Regions from separate parts of the Cedecea selenatireducens genome, predicted to be linked through region 2. Evidence: predicted binding sites of a transcription regulator. Region 2 holds the regulator's gene; each other region holds the start of a gene.
What was found. Region 2 encodes CRP, which controls carbon source genes, mostly activating them, when cyclic AMP is high. Its sites were predicted from a motif close to ATGTGANNNNNNTCACAT; they were not measured.
Positions count from the first base shown of each region.

Region 1 (6,320 bases), on a different contig from region 2:
CGATGAAGTAGGTGGAGATATGTTCATCTTTCAGCTGTTTAATCAGAGAAGCAACATCGCTGGCACTCGCCTGCGCTTCGGTTGAAAAGCCCACCGGCGCCAGGAACGTCACGCCATAAGCTTCGCCGAAATACCCGAACGCATCGTGGCTGGTCAGCACCTTACGGTGAGTTTGAGGCACATCCGCAAAGCGTTTTTTCGCCCAGCTATCGAGTTGCTTCAGGCGTGCTGCATAGCCATCACCGCTTTTGCGGATAGCCGCTGCATCCTGTGGGTCGGCTGCAACCAGCGCCGCGGTGATATTTTCCGCGTAGGTTGCCCCGTTTGCCGCACTGTTCCACGCATGTGGGTCAGTAATAGATTTGCCGTCCTCTTCCATACTGCGGGTATTGATCCCCTGCGAAGCGACGATAACTTTCCCTTTATAGCCGGATGCCGTCACCAGGCGATCCATCCACCCTTCCATGCCTAGCCCGCTAACAATCACCACATCCGCGTTGCGCAGCGCCACGCTGTCTTTTGGCGACGGCTCGAAGCTATGCGGGTCGCCATCCGGCCCAACCAGGCTGGTGACCTTCACATGCTCACCGCCAACCTGTTTAGCCATGTCGGCCAGCACGGTAAAGCTTGCCACCACATTCAGCGTTTTAGCCGCAGCCATCTGGCTGGAAAGCGCCAGTGCCAGCGCAATACCTATCCCTAAACGTTTCATTTAACCCCCTTTATGATTGCCAATTTCCTACGCAGCAGGCTCCCTGCAAGCACGCTGCGCGGTCCGAAAAGTATTGAGATAAAGAATGCGACGCTCGCCGTAAGCACGATGGCCGGCCCGGCGGGTAACGAGGCGTAGAAAGACCACACCAGCCCTAACCAGGCGCAAATCAGGCCGCACACTACGGCAAGCGCGATCGACCCCGGCAGCGTCTTAGCCCAGCACCGCGCGGCAATGGCGGGCAGCATCATGAGGCCCACGGACATTAATGTGCCGAGGATCTGAAAACCGGCGACCAGGTTAAGCACCAGCAGCGCCAGAAATGTGCCGTGGATCAGCGACGGCAGCAGCCGGTTGTTGACCTGTAAAAAACTGCGGTCAAACGACTCCATCACCAGCCCGCGATAGAGCAACGCCAGCGCAATCAGCGTCACGCTCGCAATCAGGCCCACAAACTTAATGGCCTCGCCATCAACGGCGAGAATCGAGCCAAATAGAAGATGCAGCAGGTCAACGCTTGAACCGCGCAAAGAAATCAGCGTCACGCCGAGCGCCAGCGAACCAAGGTAGAATCCGGCAAAGCTGGCATCTTCTTTTAACGGCGTCCTCGCGCTCACCCAGCCGGAAAGCAAAGCGACCAGCACGCCGGCGACAAACCCTCCGACGCCCATCGCCACCAGCGACATACCGGCCACTAAATAGCCCACGGCGACGCCGGGCAAAATGGCGTGAGAAAGCGCATCCCCCACCAGGCTCATGCGGCGAAGCAGGAGAAAAATGCCAAGAGGAACGGTGCTCAGGGAAAGCGACAGGCAGGCCACCAGCGCCCGGCGCATAAAACCGTAGGCCACAAAGGGCTCAATAAAGAGGTGATAAATCATGCGGTTTGTACCAGCCGTGGGCGAAAGGAAGCGTATTGCGCTAAGGCTTCGTCGGCGTTGCCCCACTGGTAACCATCTGACGTGAGCAGCAAGACTTCAGGAAAATGGCGACGCACCAGCTCGTTGTTATGCAGCACGCTGATAAGCGTCTTTCCATCCCGATGCATCTGGCACATCAGTTCCATCAAAAATTCGCTGGTCTGTGCATCCACGCCGGTGAACGGCTCATCAAGCAACACCAGCGGCGCGTCCTGAACCAGCAGGCGGGCAAACAGCATGCGCTGAAACTGCCCCCCGGAGAGCACCTCAATCGGACGCAGGTAATGCTCGGTTAAGCCCACGCGCTCAATAGCTTCCATCACGCGTTCACGGTGCTTACGACGCAGGCCAGAAAATAGCCCGCGCCCCGGCCAGCTTCCCATGCAAACCACGTCATAAACCGTGGCGGGAAACTGCCTGTCCATTTCACCCAGCTGCGGCAGCCAGGCGATACGCGGCCGGGCATCGTCCTGAAAGTTTACCCGACCGGAAATCGGCGGCAGCAGCCCGGCTAAGGTTTTTAACAGCGTCGATTTACCGCAGCCGTTAGCCCCGATGACTGCGGTCATGCTGCCCCGCTGAAATCGGCCGCTAATAGCCGACACCACCACATTGCCGTAATAGCCCAGCTCAAGGTTCTTCAATTCGATCATGGCAGGATAACCGCCCAGTGAATGGCGCCCCAAAGTATGAGGATCAGCGCTGCCACAAGGGCCACGCGCAGCAGCCCGGAAAGGCTGAATAAGGAAGAGGGAGCAACAGCGGACATACCGATACCAATATTGTTTCGTTATAACATAACATAATCTACCGAGCCGACCTTGTAAATTTCTGTTTTACACCTCGGGATAAACGAACCCTCAATCGACCTCTTTTTCGCTCATCCGTCAGCAAAGCAAAAGCTTCACCGATTCTTTCACACCCCAAAAGCTTTCAAATCGATAGTTTTATATTTCACAATGAGATCTAAATAACATATTTACAGGTTTCAAAATGATTAATATGAGCCATCGCCGGGATCAACGGTGAGCACATAACCCTACAGGAGCTAAAAATGATCGACATGATTACCCACGGGGCGGAATGGTTTATTGGCCTGTTTCAGAAAGGCGGGGAGGTCTTTACCGGCATGGTGACCGGTATTCTTCCTCTGCTGATAAGCCTGCTGGTGATAATGAACGCGCTGATTAACTTCATCGGCCAGCACCGCATTGAACGCATGGCGCAACGCTGCGCCGGCAACCCCGTATCGCGTTACCTCTTGCTGCCCTGCATCGGCACCTTCGTGTTTTGCAATCCGATGACGCTCAGCCTTGGCCGCTTCATGCCTGAGAAGTACAAACCGAGCTATTACGCCGCCGCATCGTATAGCTGCCATTCGATGAACGGTTTATTTCCCCACATCAACCCCGGCGAGCTGTTTGTTTATCTCGGGATAGCCAGCGGGTTGACGACGCTGGGCCTGCCGCTGGCGCCGCTGGCGGTGAGCTATCTGCTGGTCGGGCTGGTCACCAACTTCTTCCGCGGCTGGATAACCGATCTCACCACCTCCATTTTCGAGAAAAAAATGGGTATCGAGCTGGAACGTCAGGTACGTCTCTAAGGAAAAATCATGACTCAAAGCATTCGTATTGAAAAAGGCCAGGGCGGATGGGGCGGCCCGTTGATTATCCCGGTCGACCCGAGCAAGAAGATCGTATACATCACCGCGGGGACGCGCCCGGCAATAGTGGATAAGCTCAGTGAAATGACCGGCTGCGAGGCAGTAGACGGTTTTAAAGACGGCGAGCCTCCGGAAGCCGAGATTGCCATGGCCATCATCGACTGCGGCGGCACGCTGCGCTGCGGGCTCTACCCTAAACGGCGCATTCCGACGATAAATATCCATGCGACCGGGAAATCCGGGCCAATGGCGCAATACATCGTGGAGGATATTTATGTCTCAGGCGTCAGGGAAGAAAACATCGCCTGGGCCCAGGGCGAGCCGCAGGCCGGGCTGAAAAAAGCCCCGGCACGCGACTACGACACCAGCAAAAAAATTACCGAACAAAGCGACGGCCTGCTGGCAAAAGTGGGCATGGGAATGGGCTCCGCCGTCGCCGTGCTGTTCCAGGCCGGGCGCGACACTATCGATACGGTTCTGAAAACGATACTGCCTTTTATGGCGTTCGTTTCGGCGCTGATTGGCATCATCATGGCTTCCGGGCTGGGCGACTGGATTGCGCATGGCCTGGCTCCGCTGGCCAACAATCCTGTCGGCCTGATTACCCTCGCCCTGATTTGTTCGTTTCCCCTACTTTCACCTTTCCTCGGCCCGGGCGCGGTCATCGCGCAGGTCATCGGCGTGTTAATTGGCGTGCAGATTGGTCAGGGGCATATCCCTCCTCACCTGGCGCTGCCCGCGCTGTTTGCGATTAATGCCCAGGCCGCCTGCGATTTTATTCCGGTTGGCCTGTCGCTGGCTGAAGCCAGGCAGGACACGGTGCGCGTCGGCGTTCCTTCCGTGCTGGTCGGGCGTTTTCTGACGGGCGCGCCCACCGTGCTTATTGCCTGGCTGGTGTCCGGCTTCATCTATCAATAAGGAAGCGCAACATGCAAACCATTTACCAGACCACCATCACCCACATTGGCCGGTGCGCTCGTGAGGCGCTGGAAGACAACATGCTGATTACCTTTCGGGAAGGCGCGCCGGCGGATATTCAGGATTACTGCTTTATCCACTGCCACGGCGAACTCACCGGCAAGCTTAAACCGGGCATCGGTTTTGAACTTAACGGCCAGCATTATGCCGTGACCGCCGTCGGGGACGTCGCGCAGCAGAATTTGCAGGAGCTGGGGCACATCACCCTGCGCTTCGACGGTGAGGCACAGGCGGAATATCCGGGCACCGTTCACGTCAACGGCCCGCTGCCGCAGGGCATTGAGCCGGGCTGTCGGCTGAAGTTTGTCGCATAAACATTGTCTTTAAACAAAAGGAGCAAAACATGAACCAGGTTGCCGTTGTCATCGGTGGAGGGCAAACGCTCGGGGCGTTTCTCTGCCATGGGCTGGCCCAGGAAGGCTACAAAGTCGCCGTAGTGGATATCCAAAGTGAGAAAGCCGCCCGCGTGGCGCAGGAGATAAACGAACAGTACGGGCCAGGCACCGCCTGGGGATTTGGCTCTGACGCCACCAGCGAGCAAAGCGTTACCGCCCTGGCCCACGGCGTGGATGAGATTTTCGGCCAGGTTGACCTGCTGGTTTACAGCGCGGGCATCGCCAAAGCGGCGTTTATTGGCGATTTCGCGCTGGGGGATTTTGATCGTTCACTGCAGGTGAACCTGGTGGGCTACTTCCTGTGCGCCAGAGAGTTCTCGCGCCTGATGATCCGTGACGGCATCAAAGGCCGCATCATCCAGATCAACTCGAAGTCCGGCAAAGTGGGCAGCAAGCATAACTCCGGCTACAGCGCGGCGAAGTTTGGCGGCGTGGGGCTGACGCAGTCTTTAGCGCTGGATCTGGCGGAATACGGCATCACGGTGCATGCGCTGATGCTGGGTAACCTGCTCAAGTCGCCGATGTTCCAGTCGCTGCTGCCTCAGTACGCGGAAAAGCTCGGCATCGCCGCTGACGAAGTGGAGCAATACTACATCGACAAAGTCCCCTTAAAGCGCGGCTGCGACTATCAGGACGTGCTTAACACGCTGCTGTTTTACGCCAGCGATAAAGCCTCTTACTGTACCGGGCAGTCGATTAACGTCACCGGCGGGCAGGTCATGTTTTAACCATCAGGTCACCGGTTCCCCCTTCTTTTCGGGAATGGGGGAACCCAGGGAGGAAACATCATGATAAACGCCCTTATCGCTCTCGCAACGATCGCGTGGCTAAGCCAGTTACTGCTCGGCGGCTGGCAGATTCGCCTGTTTAACCGGGCCTTTGACCGACTCTGCCGACAGGGCGCCGTTGGCGTTGGCCGCTCGTCCGGGCGCTTCAGGCCTCGGGTGGTGATCGCCCTGGCGTTTGACGAGCAGCAGAACGTTCGCGACAGCCTGATAATGAAAGGCCTGACGGTTTTCGCGCTGCCACAGCCTTTATCTCAGCTACACGGCATGAATCGGCAGGAATTGCAGCCTGATGTGATCTTTCCCCATGATCGGAACTGTCAGAATGCTCTATCATTAGCGCTTAAATTGAAACAGGGTTAATTTCGTTTCGAATGCTTATTTCTTGCGAAATTACCGAATCGAAATTTATTGCAAGGTAATAAGAGCCTATGAAACCACGTCAACGACAGGCGGCGATCCTCGAACACCTGCAAAAACAGGGAAAATGCTCGGTAGAAGATCTCGCGCAGCACTTTCAAACCACCGGCACCACGATCCGTAAAGATCTGGTGCTGCTCGAAACTGCCGGGACCGTTATTCGCACCTATGGTGGCGTAGTGCTCAGCAAGGACGAACCCGACCCGCCGATTGATCACAAAACGCTGATCAATACCCTGCAAAAACAGCAAATCGCCGATGCGGCGGTCAAGTATATCCATGATGGTGACTCCATTATTCTTGACGCGGGCAGCACCGTATTACAGATGGTGCCGCTGCTTCAGCGCTTCAATAACATCACGGTGATGACCAATAGCCTGCATATCGTCAACGCGCTGTCTGAGCTGGATAACGAACAAACCATCCTGATGCCCGGCGGCACCTTCC
Region 1 covers NZ_JBHIKW010000007.1:152,073-158,392, reverse strand. The annotation lists gene ACE38U_RS13540 (metal ABC transporter substrate-binding protein) at 1-712, opposite strand, end outside; gene ACE38U_RS13535 (metal ABC transporter permease) at 709-1,593, opposite strand; gene ACE38U_RS13530 (metal ABC transporter ATP-binding protein) at 1,590-2,285, opposite strand; gene srlA (PTS glucitol/sorbitol transporter subunit IIC) at 2,687-3,235, shown strand; gene srlE (PTS glucitol/sorbitol transporter subunit IIB) at 3,245-4,213, shown strand; gene srlB (PTS glucitol/sorbitol transporter subunit IIA) at 4,225-4,587, shown strand; gene srlD (sorbitol-6-phosphate dehydrogenase) at 4,617-5,396, shown strand; gene gutM (transcriptional regulator GutM) at 5,457-5,816, shown strand; gene srlR (glucitol operon DNA-binding transcriptional repressor SrlR) at 5,885-6,320, shown strand, end outside.
Region 1: a site for CRP is predicted at 2,592-2,609, ahead of srlA (PTS glucitol/sorbitol transporter subunit IIC). Genes of this name have one in related genera too.

Region 2 (6,320 bases):
CTGCGTAAGCAAATCACCCAGCTTGAAAAGCAGATGGAAAAGCTGAACGCTCAGCTTGCAGGGGTAGAAGAGAAACTGGCAGACAGCGCTATCTACGAGCAAAGCCGTAAAGCCGAGATGAACGAATGTCTGCAAACGCAGGTAAAAGTGAAGTCGGCGCTGGAAGAGTGTGAGATGGAATGGCTGGACGCTCAGGAACAGCTTGAGCAGATGCTGCAGAGCGACTAAACGCTAAGTTTTCCCTCTCCTCGCGAGGAGAGGGTTTGCCCTCAACGCCAGATAAGCAACACGCAGGCCGCGGTTAACACGCCCATGCTAACGTTGAAAATGGCCCAGGAGCGGCGGCTGCGCAGGAACAGGCCAATCAGGCTGCCAAAGGCTATCCAGATTACGCCGGCCACGATGTTCACCAGCGCAATGCCTACGCTAATCATCGCCACGGAATGCAGATAATCGGCGCCAGCCAGACTGAAGCTTGCCACGGCACCCAGCGCCATCAGCCAGGCTTTAGGGTTTATCACCTGCAGCAGGCCACCCTGCCAGAAAGGTACCGGAGACGGCGGGGCAGCATCCGTTTCCAGCCGCTCGTATTTCGCGGTACCAATTTTCCAGGCCAGCCACAAAAGATAAACGCTACCGGCAATCTTCAGGATAAGGTGCAAAGCCGGATAAAGCAGGATTAAACTCCCGACGCCGAAGGCCACCAGCACCAGAATGCACTGCATCCCGAGCATGATGCCAATCATCAACGGCAGGCTGCGGAAGAAACCGTAATTCGCCCCGGACGCGGTAAGTAGCGTATTATTAGGGCCAGGTGTAATCGCGGCGACCCAGAGAAAGCCCAGCATCGACAGAAAAAGCGTTAAGTCCATGAATTGGGTGCTCCACACCCGAAGAATAATTAGCGAACTAAACGAAACTAACAGTGTGATATGGCCAGTACAAGTCCTTTAGAATTGAATATTCATCATGATGAAGGTGACGATTTCCGCCCGATGCGCGGACTCAGTAATCCGCATCTGCAAACCATGATCCCACGTTTGATTCGCCGCCGAATCAATTTCAAACCTCACTGGCAGCGCCTGGATATGCCGGACGGGGATTTTGTCGATCTTGCGTGGAGCGAAGATCCGCAAACCGCCATGCAAAAACCGCGTCTGGTGGTGTTTCACGGCCTGGAAGGCAGCCTTCACAGTCCCTATGCTCACGGCATGATTGAAGCGGCCAAAAAGCGCGGCTGGTTAGGCGTGGTGATGCATTTTCGCGGCTGTAGCGGCGTGCCAAACCGCAAAGAGCGCATTTATCACTCCGGCGAAACCGAAGACGGCACGTATTTCCTCGACTGGCTAAATCAGCGCTATGGCGAAGTCCCGACCGCTGCGGTTGGTTTTTCGCTGGGCGGGAATATGCTCGCCTGCCTGATGGCAAAACAGGGCGCGGCCTGTACGCTGAAAGCGGGGGTTATCGTCTCCGCACCGTTGATGCTCGAGCAATGTTGCTATCACATGGAACAAGGCTTCTCGCGCGTTTATCAGCACTATCTGCTGAACCTGCTGAAGAAAAATGCCGCCCGCAAGCTGAAGAGCTACCCCGGTTCGCTGCCTATCGACCTGCGTAAACTCAAAAGTCTGCGCCGGATTCGCGAGTTCGATGACCTGATTACCTCAAAAATTCACGGTTTTGCCGACGCGCTGGACTACTACCGCCAGTGCAGCGCCATGCCGCTCTTGCCGGACATTGCCTCGCCAACGCTGATTATTCACGCCAAAGACGATCCGTTTATGGACCACCACGTGATCCCGGACCGCGAAACGCTGCCGCCGAATATCCACTATCAGCTCACCACCTATGGCGGCCACGTTGGCTTCGTTGGCGGCACGCCGCTGCGCCCGCAGATGTGGCTTGAGCAGCGCATCCCTGACTGGCTAACCCGCTTCCTGGACCACTGAAATGATCATTCCCTGGCAAGATCTCGCCCCTGAAACGCTCGACAGTTTGATTGAATCTTTTGTATTACGCGAAGGCACCGATTATGGTGAGCAGGAGCGCTCGCTGACGCAAAAAGTCGCCGACGTGAAGCGCCAGCTGCAAAGCGGCGAAGCCGTGCTGGTTTGGTCTGAACTCCATGAAACGGTAAACATTATGCCGCGCGGGCAGTTTCGCGGCTGACCGCTAACCGGCGGGGTGATCTATACTGGCTGAAAAGTATAACAATCAGAAACCAGACCTTTTTCCGATCCTTCATGGAGTTGTCACCCTATGTCAGCCAAACACCCGGTTATTGCGGTCACAGGTTCCAGCGGCGCCGGAACGACCACCACCAGCCTCGCCTTCCGCAAGATTTTCCAGCAGCTCAACCTGCGTGCCGCCGAAGTTGAAGGCGACAGTTTCCATCGCTATACCCGCCCGGAAATGGACATGGCCATCCGCAAGGCGCGCGATGCCGGCCGCCACATCAGCTATTTTGGGCCAGAAGCCAATGACTTCGGATTACTGGAACAAACCTTTATCGAATACGGCCAGAGCGGCAAAGGGCAATCACGTAAATATCTGCATACCTACGATGAAGCCGTGCCGTGGAACCAGGTGCCCGGCACCTTTACGCCGTGGCAGCCGCTGCCGGAGCCAACCGACGTTCTGTTTTATGAAGGCCTGCACGGCGGCGTTGTCACCCCGCAGCACAACGTGGCCGACTGCGTAGATTTGCTGGTTGGCGTGGTGCCTATCGTTAACCTGGAATGGATTCAAAAACTGGTTCGCGACACCGGCGAACGCGGTCATTCGCGGGAGGCGGTGATGGACTCCGTCGTGCGTTCGATGGACGATTACATCAACTTTATTACCCCGCAGTTTTCACGCACCCATATTAACTTCCAGCGCGTCCCAACGGTGGATACCTCTAACCCGTTTGCCGCCCGGGCAATTCCGTCGCTGGACGAAAGCTTCGTGGTTATCCACTTCCGCGGCCTGGACGACATCGACTTCCCTTATCTGCTGGCGATGCTGCAAGGATCGTTTATCTCCCACATCAACACCCTGGTGGTGCCTGGCGGAAAAATGGGGCTGGCGATGGAGCTGATTATGGGGCCGCTGGTGCAGCGACTGGCGGAAGGCAGGAAGATTGCCTGATTCGGCAGAGGCGGCGTGAATGCCGCCTTTTTGACGCTTAAGCTTCGATCACTTCATAGCTGTGGGTAATGTTTGCCGCTTTCCCAAGCATGAGCGCTACCGAGCAATACTTTTCAGCAGAAAGATCGACTGCGCGAGCGACGGCGCTATCCTTCAGCTCTTTTCCGCTAACCACAAAGTGCAGATTAATATGGGTGAACAAACGCGGCGCTTCTTCGCGGCGTTCCGAAGTCAGCTTCACCTCACAGTCCGTCACGTCGTGGCGGCCTTTTTGTAAAATCGACACCACGTCAATGGCGCTACAGCCGCCCGCCGCCATCAGCAGCATTTCCATTGGGCTTGGCGCTTTATCGCCAGAATTACCGTCCATCAGGATCTGGTGGCCAGAAGCGGACTCACCGAGGAAGGTCATGCCTTCCACCCATTTAACACGTGCCTGCATTTTGCCTACTCCAGTTGAGAAAATATTCTTTCAGATTACGCGCCTACGTGAAAACTGGCAACGTAAGGCGATCCAGGTCATGCTGAAACGAGACAAGACAAGACACTTACCAAAAGCTATGCTAAAACAATCCGGATGCTGCTGCTATACAGAGAAGTTTATGCCGTAAGCAGAGGAAACGACTAATTACAGGCCGCAGGAGTGACCTGCCCGCCAGTTCCCAGGGTTTGGGAAAATTTCACGATTGCAACGCCAGACAAGAGGTTCCGAGTCTTGTCTTTGGTAGCCAGTTTATAACAGAGGATAACCGCGCATGGTGCTTGGCAAACCGCAAACAGACCCGACTCTCGAATGGTTCTTGTCTCATTGCCACATTCATAAGTATCCGTCGAAGAGCACGCTGATTCACCAGGGTGAAAAGGCGGAGACGCTGTACTACATCGTCAAAGGCTCCGTAGCTGTTCTGATTAAAGATGAAGAAGGCAAGGAGATGATCCTTTCTTATCTGAATCAGGGTGATTTCATTGGTGAATTAGGTTTGTTCGAAGAAGGCCAGGAGCGTAGCGCCTGGGTTCGCGCCAAGTCAGCCTGTGAAGTAGCTGAAATTTCTTATAAAAAATTCCGCCAGCTGATTCAGGTCAACCCGGACATTCTGATGCGTCTGTCTTCCCAGATGGCGCGTCGCCTGCAGGTGACCTCCGAGAAAGTCGGCAACCTCGCCTTCCTCGACGTGACCGGCCGTATCGCACAGACGCTGCTGAACCTGGCTAAACAGCCGGACGCCATGACCCACCCGGACGGGATGCAGATTAAGATCACCCGCCAGGAAATCGGTCAGATCGTGGGCTGCTCCCGCGAAACCGTTGGCCGTATTCTGAAAATGCTGGAAGACCAGAACCTCATTTCCGCACACGGTAAAACGATTGTCGTTTACGGCACTCGCTAATTAGCCCCATAAAGGCGTGTCGCTTCGGTAACACGCCTTTTTTGTCTCTACAATTCAGGCTATGTGGAAGAGATTAATTTATCACCCGGAAGTTAACTACGCGCTGCGGCAAACCCTGGTGCTGTGTTTACCCGTGGCTATCGGCCTGATTCTCGGCAGCCTGCAAAATGGCCTGCTCTTCTCGTTAGTGCCTGCCTGCTGCAACATTGCCGGGCTGGACACGCCGCATAAACGCTTCTTCAAACGCTTGATCATCGGCGGCAGCCTGTTCGCCGTTAGCAGCCTTATCATGCAGCTGCTGCTGCTTTACACCCACGTCCCGCTGCCTGCGATATTAATCGTCATGGCCCTGCTGCTCGGCGTCACGGCGGAGATAAGCTCGCTGCATGCTCGCCTGCTGCCCGCGTCGCTGATTGCCGCCATTTTTACGCTCAGCATGGCCGGCAACATGCCTATCTGGAAACCGATGGTGCTCTATATCTCCGGCACCATCTGGTACGGCGCGTTTAACTGGTTCTGGTTCAGGCTATGGCGTGAACAGCCGCTCAGAGAGTCGCTCAGCCTGCTGTACCGCCAGCTTGCGGACTACTGCGAAGCAAAGTACAGCCTGCTGACCCAGCATACGGATCCTGAAAAAGCGCTACCGCCGCTGCTGGTACGTCAGCAGAAAGCCGTCGACCTGATAACGACCTGCTACCAGCAGCTGCATATGCTGTCGGCCAATCAGCAAAATGGCTACAAACGCCTGCTACGCGCTTTCCAGGTCGCCCTGGATTTGCAGGAGCACATTTCGGTTAGCCTGCATCAGCCGGAAGAGGTCCAGAAGCTGGTCGAGCAAAGCCATGCCGAGGCGGTGATCCGCTGGAACGCCCGAACCATCGCCGCGCGCCTGCGGGTGCTGGCAGACGATATTCTCTACCACCGCTACCCGACGCGCTTTACCATGGACAAGCAGATCGACGCCCTGGAAAAGATCGCCCGCCAGAACCCGGATAACCCGGTCGGGCAGTTCTGCCATTATCACTTCAGCCGCATCGGCCGGGTGCTGAAAACCCAACGCCCGCTGTATGTAAGGGATTTAATGGAAGATCGGGAGCGCCGCCTGCCGTTCTTCCCGGCCCTGAAAAACTATCTCTCCTTCAAGTCATCAGCGCTGCGCAGCTCCGCACGTTTAGGCGTAATGTTGACGATTGCCAGCCTGCTCGGGTCCTTCTTACATCTGCCTAAACCGTATTGGATCCTGATGACCGTGATGTTCGTGACGCAAAACGGCTACGGCGCCACCCGGGTACGTATCGTGCACAGGGCGGCTGGCACCATGGCAGGGCTGTGTATCGCCGGCATCACCCTGCACTTCCACGTCCCGGACAGCTACACCCTGCTGGCGATGCTAATGATTACCCTGGTGAGCTATCTGTTCATTCGCAAAAGCTACGGCTGGGCCACCATCGGCTTTACCGTCACGGCGGTATATACCCTGCAGCTCATTACCCTGAGCGCCGAAAGCTACATCATTCCACGGCTTATCGACACGCTGCTCGGCTGCCTGATTGCCTTTGGCGGCATGATCTGGCTTTGGCCACAGTGGCAAACTGGCCTGCTGCGCCAGAACGCCCACGACGCGCTCGAGGCCGACCAGGATGCGATTCGCCTGATATTGAGCAACGATCCGGAACCCACGCCTCTGGCCTGGCAACGAATGCGGGTCAACCAGGCGCACAACGCGCTCTTCAACTCGCTCAACCAGGCGATGCAGGAACCCGGATTTAACTCTCATTATCTGGCAGACATGAAGCTCTGGGT
Region 2 covers NZ_JBHIKW010000025.1:11,940-18,259, forward strand. The annotation lists gene ACE38U_RS21840 (ABC transporter ATP-binding protein) at 1-228, shown strand, start outside; gene ACE38U_RS21845 (LysE family translocator) at 270-872, opposite strand; gene ACE38U_RS21850 (hydrolase) at 933-1,949, shown strand; gene ACE38U_RS21855 (YheU family protein) at 1,951-2,169, shown strand; gene ACE38U_RS21860 (phosphoribulokinase) at 2,260-3,129, shown strand; gene ACE38U_RS21865 (OsmC family protein) at 3,167-3,571, opposite strand; gene crp (cAMP-activated global transcriptional regulator CRP) at 3,885-4,517, shown strand; gene ACE38U_RS21875 (YccS/YhfK family putative transporter) at 4,579-6,320, shown strand, end outside.

Region 3 (6,320 bases), on a different contig from region 2:
TGGCGAATGGCAGCCTCTCGCCTGCGATCGTCCCACCAGCGCGTACCAGCTTAACGCTCACGGCGATGGCGTGGCGCACTATCAGCGGCGTTTTGCCGGCGAGCGTTTTTACGGCCTGGGGGAAAAAGCCGGGCCGCTTAACCGCACCGGCAGGCGCTATGAGATGCGTAACCTGGATGCGATGGGGTACAACGCGGCGTCCACCGACCCGCTTTACAAGCATATCCCCTTCACTATTACGCGCCGCGACGACGTTAGCTTTGGCCTGTTCTACGACAACCTGAGCAATTGCTGGCTGGATCTGGGCAACGAGATAGACAACTATCACCTGGCCTACCGACGCTGGCAGGCGGAAGCCGGAGACCTCGACTACTACATGTTCCTCGGCCCGCGCGTGCTGGACGTCACCAAAGCGTTCGTGCGGCTGACAGGTAAAACCTTCTTTGGCCCCAAATGGAGCCTCGGCTACAGCGGGTCAACGATGCATTACACCGACGCGCCGGACGCCCAAAACCAGCTGATGAACTTTATCCGCCTGAGCCAGCAGCACGCGATTCCGTGCGACTCTTTCCAGCTTTCGTCGGGCTACACCTCGATCAATAACAAGCGCTACGTGTTTAACTGGAACTATGAAAAAGTGCCGCAGCCGAAGGTGATGAGCCGGGCGTTTATGGCGGCCGGGATCCGCCTTGCGGCCAACATCAAACCCTGTCTGCTGCAGGATCATCCGCGCTATGAGGAAGTCGCCAAAGGCGGGCTGTTTATCAAAGATTCGGAATCTGATGCGCCGGAACGTTCCAGTTTCTGGGACGATGAAGGCTCTCATCTGGACTTCACCAACCCGGCCACGGTGAAATGGTGGCAGGCTGGCGTTACCACGCAGCTGCTGGATATGGGCATCGGCTCCACCTGGAACGACAACAACGAATATGAAGTGTGGGACGGGGAAGCTCGCTGCTACGGCTTTGGCAAACCGATAGCCATCAAGCACATTCGCCCGGTTATGCCGCTGCTGATGATGCGCGCCTCGATGGAGGCTCAGCAGACGTTTGCCCCGGAAAAGCGCCCGTATCTGATTTCCCGTTCCGGCTGCGCCGGGATGCAACGCTACGTTCAGACATGGAGCGGCGACAACCGCACCAGTTGGGAGACGCTGCGCTACAACACGCGCATGGGCGTTGGCATGAGCCTGTCCGGCCTGTTTAACGTCGGGCATGACGTCGGCGGTTTTTCGGGCGATAAACCCGACGCCGAGCTTTTCGTTCGCTGGGTTCAGAACGGCGTGATGCACCCGCGCTTTACCATCCACTCATGGAATGATGACCACACCGTAAACGAACCGTGGATGTATCCGGCGGTCACTCCCGCTATCCGCAGCGCAATCGAGCTGCGCTACCGCCTGCTGCCCTATTTCTACACGCTGCTATGGCAGGCCCATACGGATGACGAACCGATGCTGCGCGCAACGTTCCTCGACCATGAACACGATGAGAAGACGTTTGACGAGTGCGATGAGTTCCTGCTGGGCCGGGATGTGCTGGTGGCTGGCGTGGTGGAGCCGGGACAGCGTGAGCGCGCTTTATGGCTGCCGGCCAATGAGCACGGCTGGTACGACTATTATACCGGCGAGTGGTTCAGCGGCGGGCAGACAATCACCCTGCCCGCGCCGCTTGAACGCTTGCCGCTGCTGGTTCGTGCCGGGGCTGCACTGCCCCACAGCGAACGCATCAGCTATGTATCCCCTCAGGATGATACCGTTCGTGAGCTGAAGATTTACCCGCTGCAGGGCGCGGGCGTTTCTCACGGCTCGCTGTTTGAGGATGATGGAGAATCCTGGGGCTATAAAGAGGGCAACGCGCTCTGGCTAAGTTGGGAAATAACCTGTTCGGCCAATGAGATTGACGTGGCCTTTAGCCGCAAGGGGGATTATCAACCTGCCTGGCGCGAGATTAAGCTGTCTCTGCCTGAGGGAGAGAAGCGTCGGCTGCTGGTGAATGGCGTGGAATGCGGGGTGTGGGCGTTGTAATTGCCCCTCACCCCGGCCCTCTCCCCAAAGGAGCGAGGGGGAAAACAGGTGGGAGCAATACCTATAATTCGATCTGTCCCCTCTCCCTTTTTAGGGAGAGGGTTTGGGTCAGGGTAAAATTACCCGTCGATCCCTTTGCTGCGCAGGTAATCTTCGTAGCCGCCGGTGAAGTCAATCACGCGCTCTGGGGTGATTTCCAGCACGCGGGTTGCCAGCGAGCTAACAAACTCACGGTCGTGAGAAACGAAGATAAGCGTGCCCTGGTACATCTCCAGCGCCATGTTCAGCGACTCGATGGATTCCATATCCAGGTGGTTCGTCGGTTCGTCCATGATCAGGATATTTGGTTTTTCCATCATCAGCTTGCCGAACAGCATGCGGCCCTTTTCTCCCCCGGACAGCACTTTAGCAGGCTTTTTGATGTCGTCCTGGCTGAAGAGTAAACGGCCCAGAATGCTGCGCACCGCCTGCTCGTCGTCGCCTTCCTGCTTCCACTGGCTCATCCAGTCGAACACGGTCAGGTCGTTTTCGAACTCGTATTCATGATCCTGCGCGTAGTAGCCAATCTGAGCATTTTCAGACCACTTCACGCCGCCGTTATCCGGAGCCAGTTCACCGACCAGGGTTTTCAGCAGCGTGGTTTTACCGATGCCGTTAGCCCCCAGCACCGCTAGTTTTTCACCGACTTCCAGCAGCAGATTAACGCCTTTGAACAACGGACCGTTTTCAAACCCTTTGGTCAGCGCCTCGACTTCAAGCGCATTACGGAACAGTTTCTTATCCTGCTCGAAGCGAATGAACGGGTTCTGACGGCTGGAGGCCTTCACTTCGTCCAGCTTGATTTTATCAATCTGACGGGCACGAGAGGTCGCCTGACGAGATTTGGAGGCGTTGGCGCTGAAGCGGCTCACGAAGGATTGCAGGTCAGCAATCTGCGCTTTTTTCTTGGCGTTATCGGACAGCAGGCGCTCGCGAGCCTGGGTCGCCGCCGTCATGTATTCGTCGTAGTTGCCCGGATAAACGCGCAGCTCGCCGTAGTCCAGGTCAGCCATATGGGTACAGACCATGTTCAGGAAGTGACGGTCGTGCGAGATAATAATCATCGTGCTGTTGCGTTCGTTGAGCACGGTTTCCAGCCAGCGAATGGTGTCGATGTCCAGGTTGTTCGTAGGTTCATCGAGCAGCAGGATGTCCGGGTTAGAGAACAGCGCCTGCGCCAGCAGCACGCGCAGTTTCCAGCCTGGAGCGACTTCGCTCATCGGGCCGTAATGCTGCTCCAACGGAATGCCCACGCCAAGCAGCAGTTCGCCCGCACGCGCTTCTGCGGTGTAGCCGTCCATCTCGCCGTATTTCACTTCGAGGTCGGCAACTTTGTAACCGTCTTCTTCGCTCATCTCCGGCAGGGCATAAATGCGGTCGCGTTCCTGCTTCACTTCCCACAGCTCGCCGTGGCCCATGATGACGGTGTCGAGCACGGTGAATTTCTCGAACGCGAACTGATCCTGACGCAGCTTACCGATGCGCTCGTTTGGATCGAGAGAAACGTTGCCCAGCGTCGGCTCTAAGTCCCCGCCGAGAATTTTCATGAACGTGGATTTGCCACTTCCGTTAGCGCCGATCAGGCCATAACGGTTGCCGCCGCCAAATTTGACGGAGATATTTTCGAACAGCGGTTTGCTGCCAAACTGCATGGTAACGTTGCTGGATACAAGCACTGGTATGTCCTGGAGAAATAAGTTGTCGAGATTTTGGAATGTGATTTCAGCCACATTATGCCATAACTATGATAAAGGGTCGCCCCGCATCTTCACCGTACAATAGTTAATCAGTGTGAAAAAATTGTGATTTCATCCACATCTGATTTCCCAGATGAATGTAATGCACATATAATGCGCGGCTAAATCATCCATCAACACTCACTAGCTGGCCCGTCTGGCATAACACTTCGCACAACATGAATATAAAATTACGCTCGCTCTTACTGGCTTTTGTGGCTGTCGCGTCTTTCTCAGCTTCCGCCGTGACCTATCCGTTACCGACCAACGGCAGCCGCCTGGTTGGTGAAAATCAGGTTATCACTATTCCTGAAGGCAGCACCGCGCCGCTGGAAGAGTATGCCGCACAGTACCAGATGGGACTGTCTAACATGCTGGAAGCTAACCCAGGGATTGACCCATACCTGCCGAAAGCCGGGACCATCCTGAACATTCCTCAGCAGCTGATCCTGCCGGACACCGTGCATGAAGGGATTGTGATTAACAGCGCCGAAATGCGCCTCTACTATTACCCGAAAGGCACCAACACCGTTATCGTGCTGCCAATCGGTATCGGCCAGCTGGGTAAAGATACCCCGATTAACTGGACCACCAAGGTAGAGCGTAAGAAAAATGGGCCAACCTGGACCCCTACCGCGAAAATGCATGCCGAATACGCCGCAGCCGGTACGCCGCTGCCGGCCGTTGTGCCAGCTGGCCCGGATAACCCGATGGGCCTGTACGCGCTGTACATCGGTAATCTGTATGCGATTCACGGCACCAACGCCAACTTCGGTATCGGCCTGCGCGTCAGCCATGGCTGCGTGCGTCTGCGTAACGAAGACATCAAGTTCCTGTTCGACAACGTGCCGGTCGGCACTCGCGTTCAGTTCATTGATGAGCCGGTAAAAGCCACCACCGAGCCGGACGGCAGCCGCTACATCGAAGTTCACAACCCGCTTTCTACTACCGAAGCGCAGTTCAACTCCGGTGAAATCGTGCCAATCAAGCTGACCAGCAGCGTACAGAAAGTCACCGCTCAGTCCGACGTTGATACCACCGTTGTTGACCAGGCGATTCAGAACCGTTCCGGCATGCCGGTTCGTCTGAACTAAGCTAAAAGTAATCGAATCAAGGCGGCCTCCGGGCCGCTTTTTTATTGCCTAAAATCAGCCGGGCAACCTTCACGCAGGGAATGTTTGTTATGCTCATAATTCATGTTGTGATGGATAGCACAATTTCGAGTTTAATTGTATGATGAATGCGTTTCTTAAAGGGTAACCTCCATGCGCAACTCGTTCACCGTAATCTGGCAGTATCTTCGCGCTTTTGTCTTAATTTACCTGTGCTTATATGCCGGTATTTTCGTCGCGTCGCTGCTGCCCATCGTCATCCCTGGCAGCATTATCGGCATGCTGATTTTGTTTGTGCTGCTGTCGCTACAAATCCTGCCGGCGAAGTGGGTAAAACCCAGCTGTCACCTGCTGATTCGCTATATGGCCCTGCTGTTCGTGCCTATTGGCGTGGGCGTGATGCAGTATTACGACGTGCTGAAAGCCCAGTTTGGCCCGGTGGTGGTTTCCTGTTTAATCAGTACGCTGGTGGTGCTGGTCATCGTGAGCTGGAGCTCGCACCTGGTCCATGGCGAAAGAAAAGTGATTGGTGAAGGCGAGGCAGAGAAAAAATGATGCACTATATATGGTGGTCTTTACCGTTAACTCTGGTGGTGTTTTTCGCCGCCCGCAAACTGGCTGCCCGGCTGAAATCCCCGCTGCTAAACCCGCTGCTGGTTTGCATGGTGGTGATCATTCCTTTTCTGCTGCTCACGGGTATTCCTTACGACCACTATTTTAAAGGCAGCGAAGTGCTCAACGACCTGCTGCAGCCTGCCGTTGTAGCCCTGGCCTTTCCGCTTTACGAGCAAATTCACCAGATTCGCGCCCGCTGGAAGTCGATTATCACCATCTGCTTTATTGGCAGTATGGTGGCGATGTCCACCGGCACCTCAATTGCTTTATTAATGGGCGCATCCCCGGAAATTGCCGCCTCGGTTCTGCCGAAATCCGTTACCACGCCAATTGCGATGGCGGTAGGCGGTGGCATTGGCGGTATCCCGGCCATTAGCGCAGTGTGCGTTATCTTCGTCGGTATTCTCGGCGCCGTGTTTGGCCACACGCTGCTGAATATGATGCGCATCAGCACCAAGGCGTCACGCGGCCTGGCAATGGGGACGGCTTCTCACGCGCTGGGCACCGCCCGCTGCGCGGAACTCGACTTCCAGGAAGGCGCTTTTAGCTCGCTGGCGCTGGTTATTTGCGGGGTCATGACCTCACTCATCGCCCCGTTTTTATTCCCGGTGCTGCTGAAGCTCTTCGGCTAAAACTTGCGAGAGATCGCGCATTTTCATATTTGTTTTCATAAGTTGCACAAACAATTAGAAGTTGATCACATATTTGGCCTATACAGATCCGTAAACTACGTTTCCGTTACCCTTTATGAGGCTTTAACATGCGTTCACGTTTTGATGCCGCCGTTGTGCA
Region 3 covers NZ_JBHIKW010000001.1:598,159-604,478, forward strand. The annotation lists gene ACE38U_RS02795 (glycoside hydrolase family 31 protein) at 1-2,026, shown strand, start outside; gene ACE38U_RS02800 (ABC-F family ATPase) at 2,146-3,741, opposite strand; gene ldtB (L,D-transpeptidase LdtB) at 3,981-4,895, shown strand; gene ACE38U_RS02810 (CidA/LrgA family protein) at 5,067-5,468, shown strand; gene ACE38U_RS02815 (CidB/LrgB family autolysis modulator) at 5,465-6,160, shown strand; gene cdd (cytidine deaminase) at 6,289-6,320, shown strand, end outside.
Region 3: a site for CRP is predicted at 3,780-3,797, ahead of ACE38U_RS02800 (ABC-F family ATPase). Genes of this name have one in related genera too.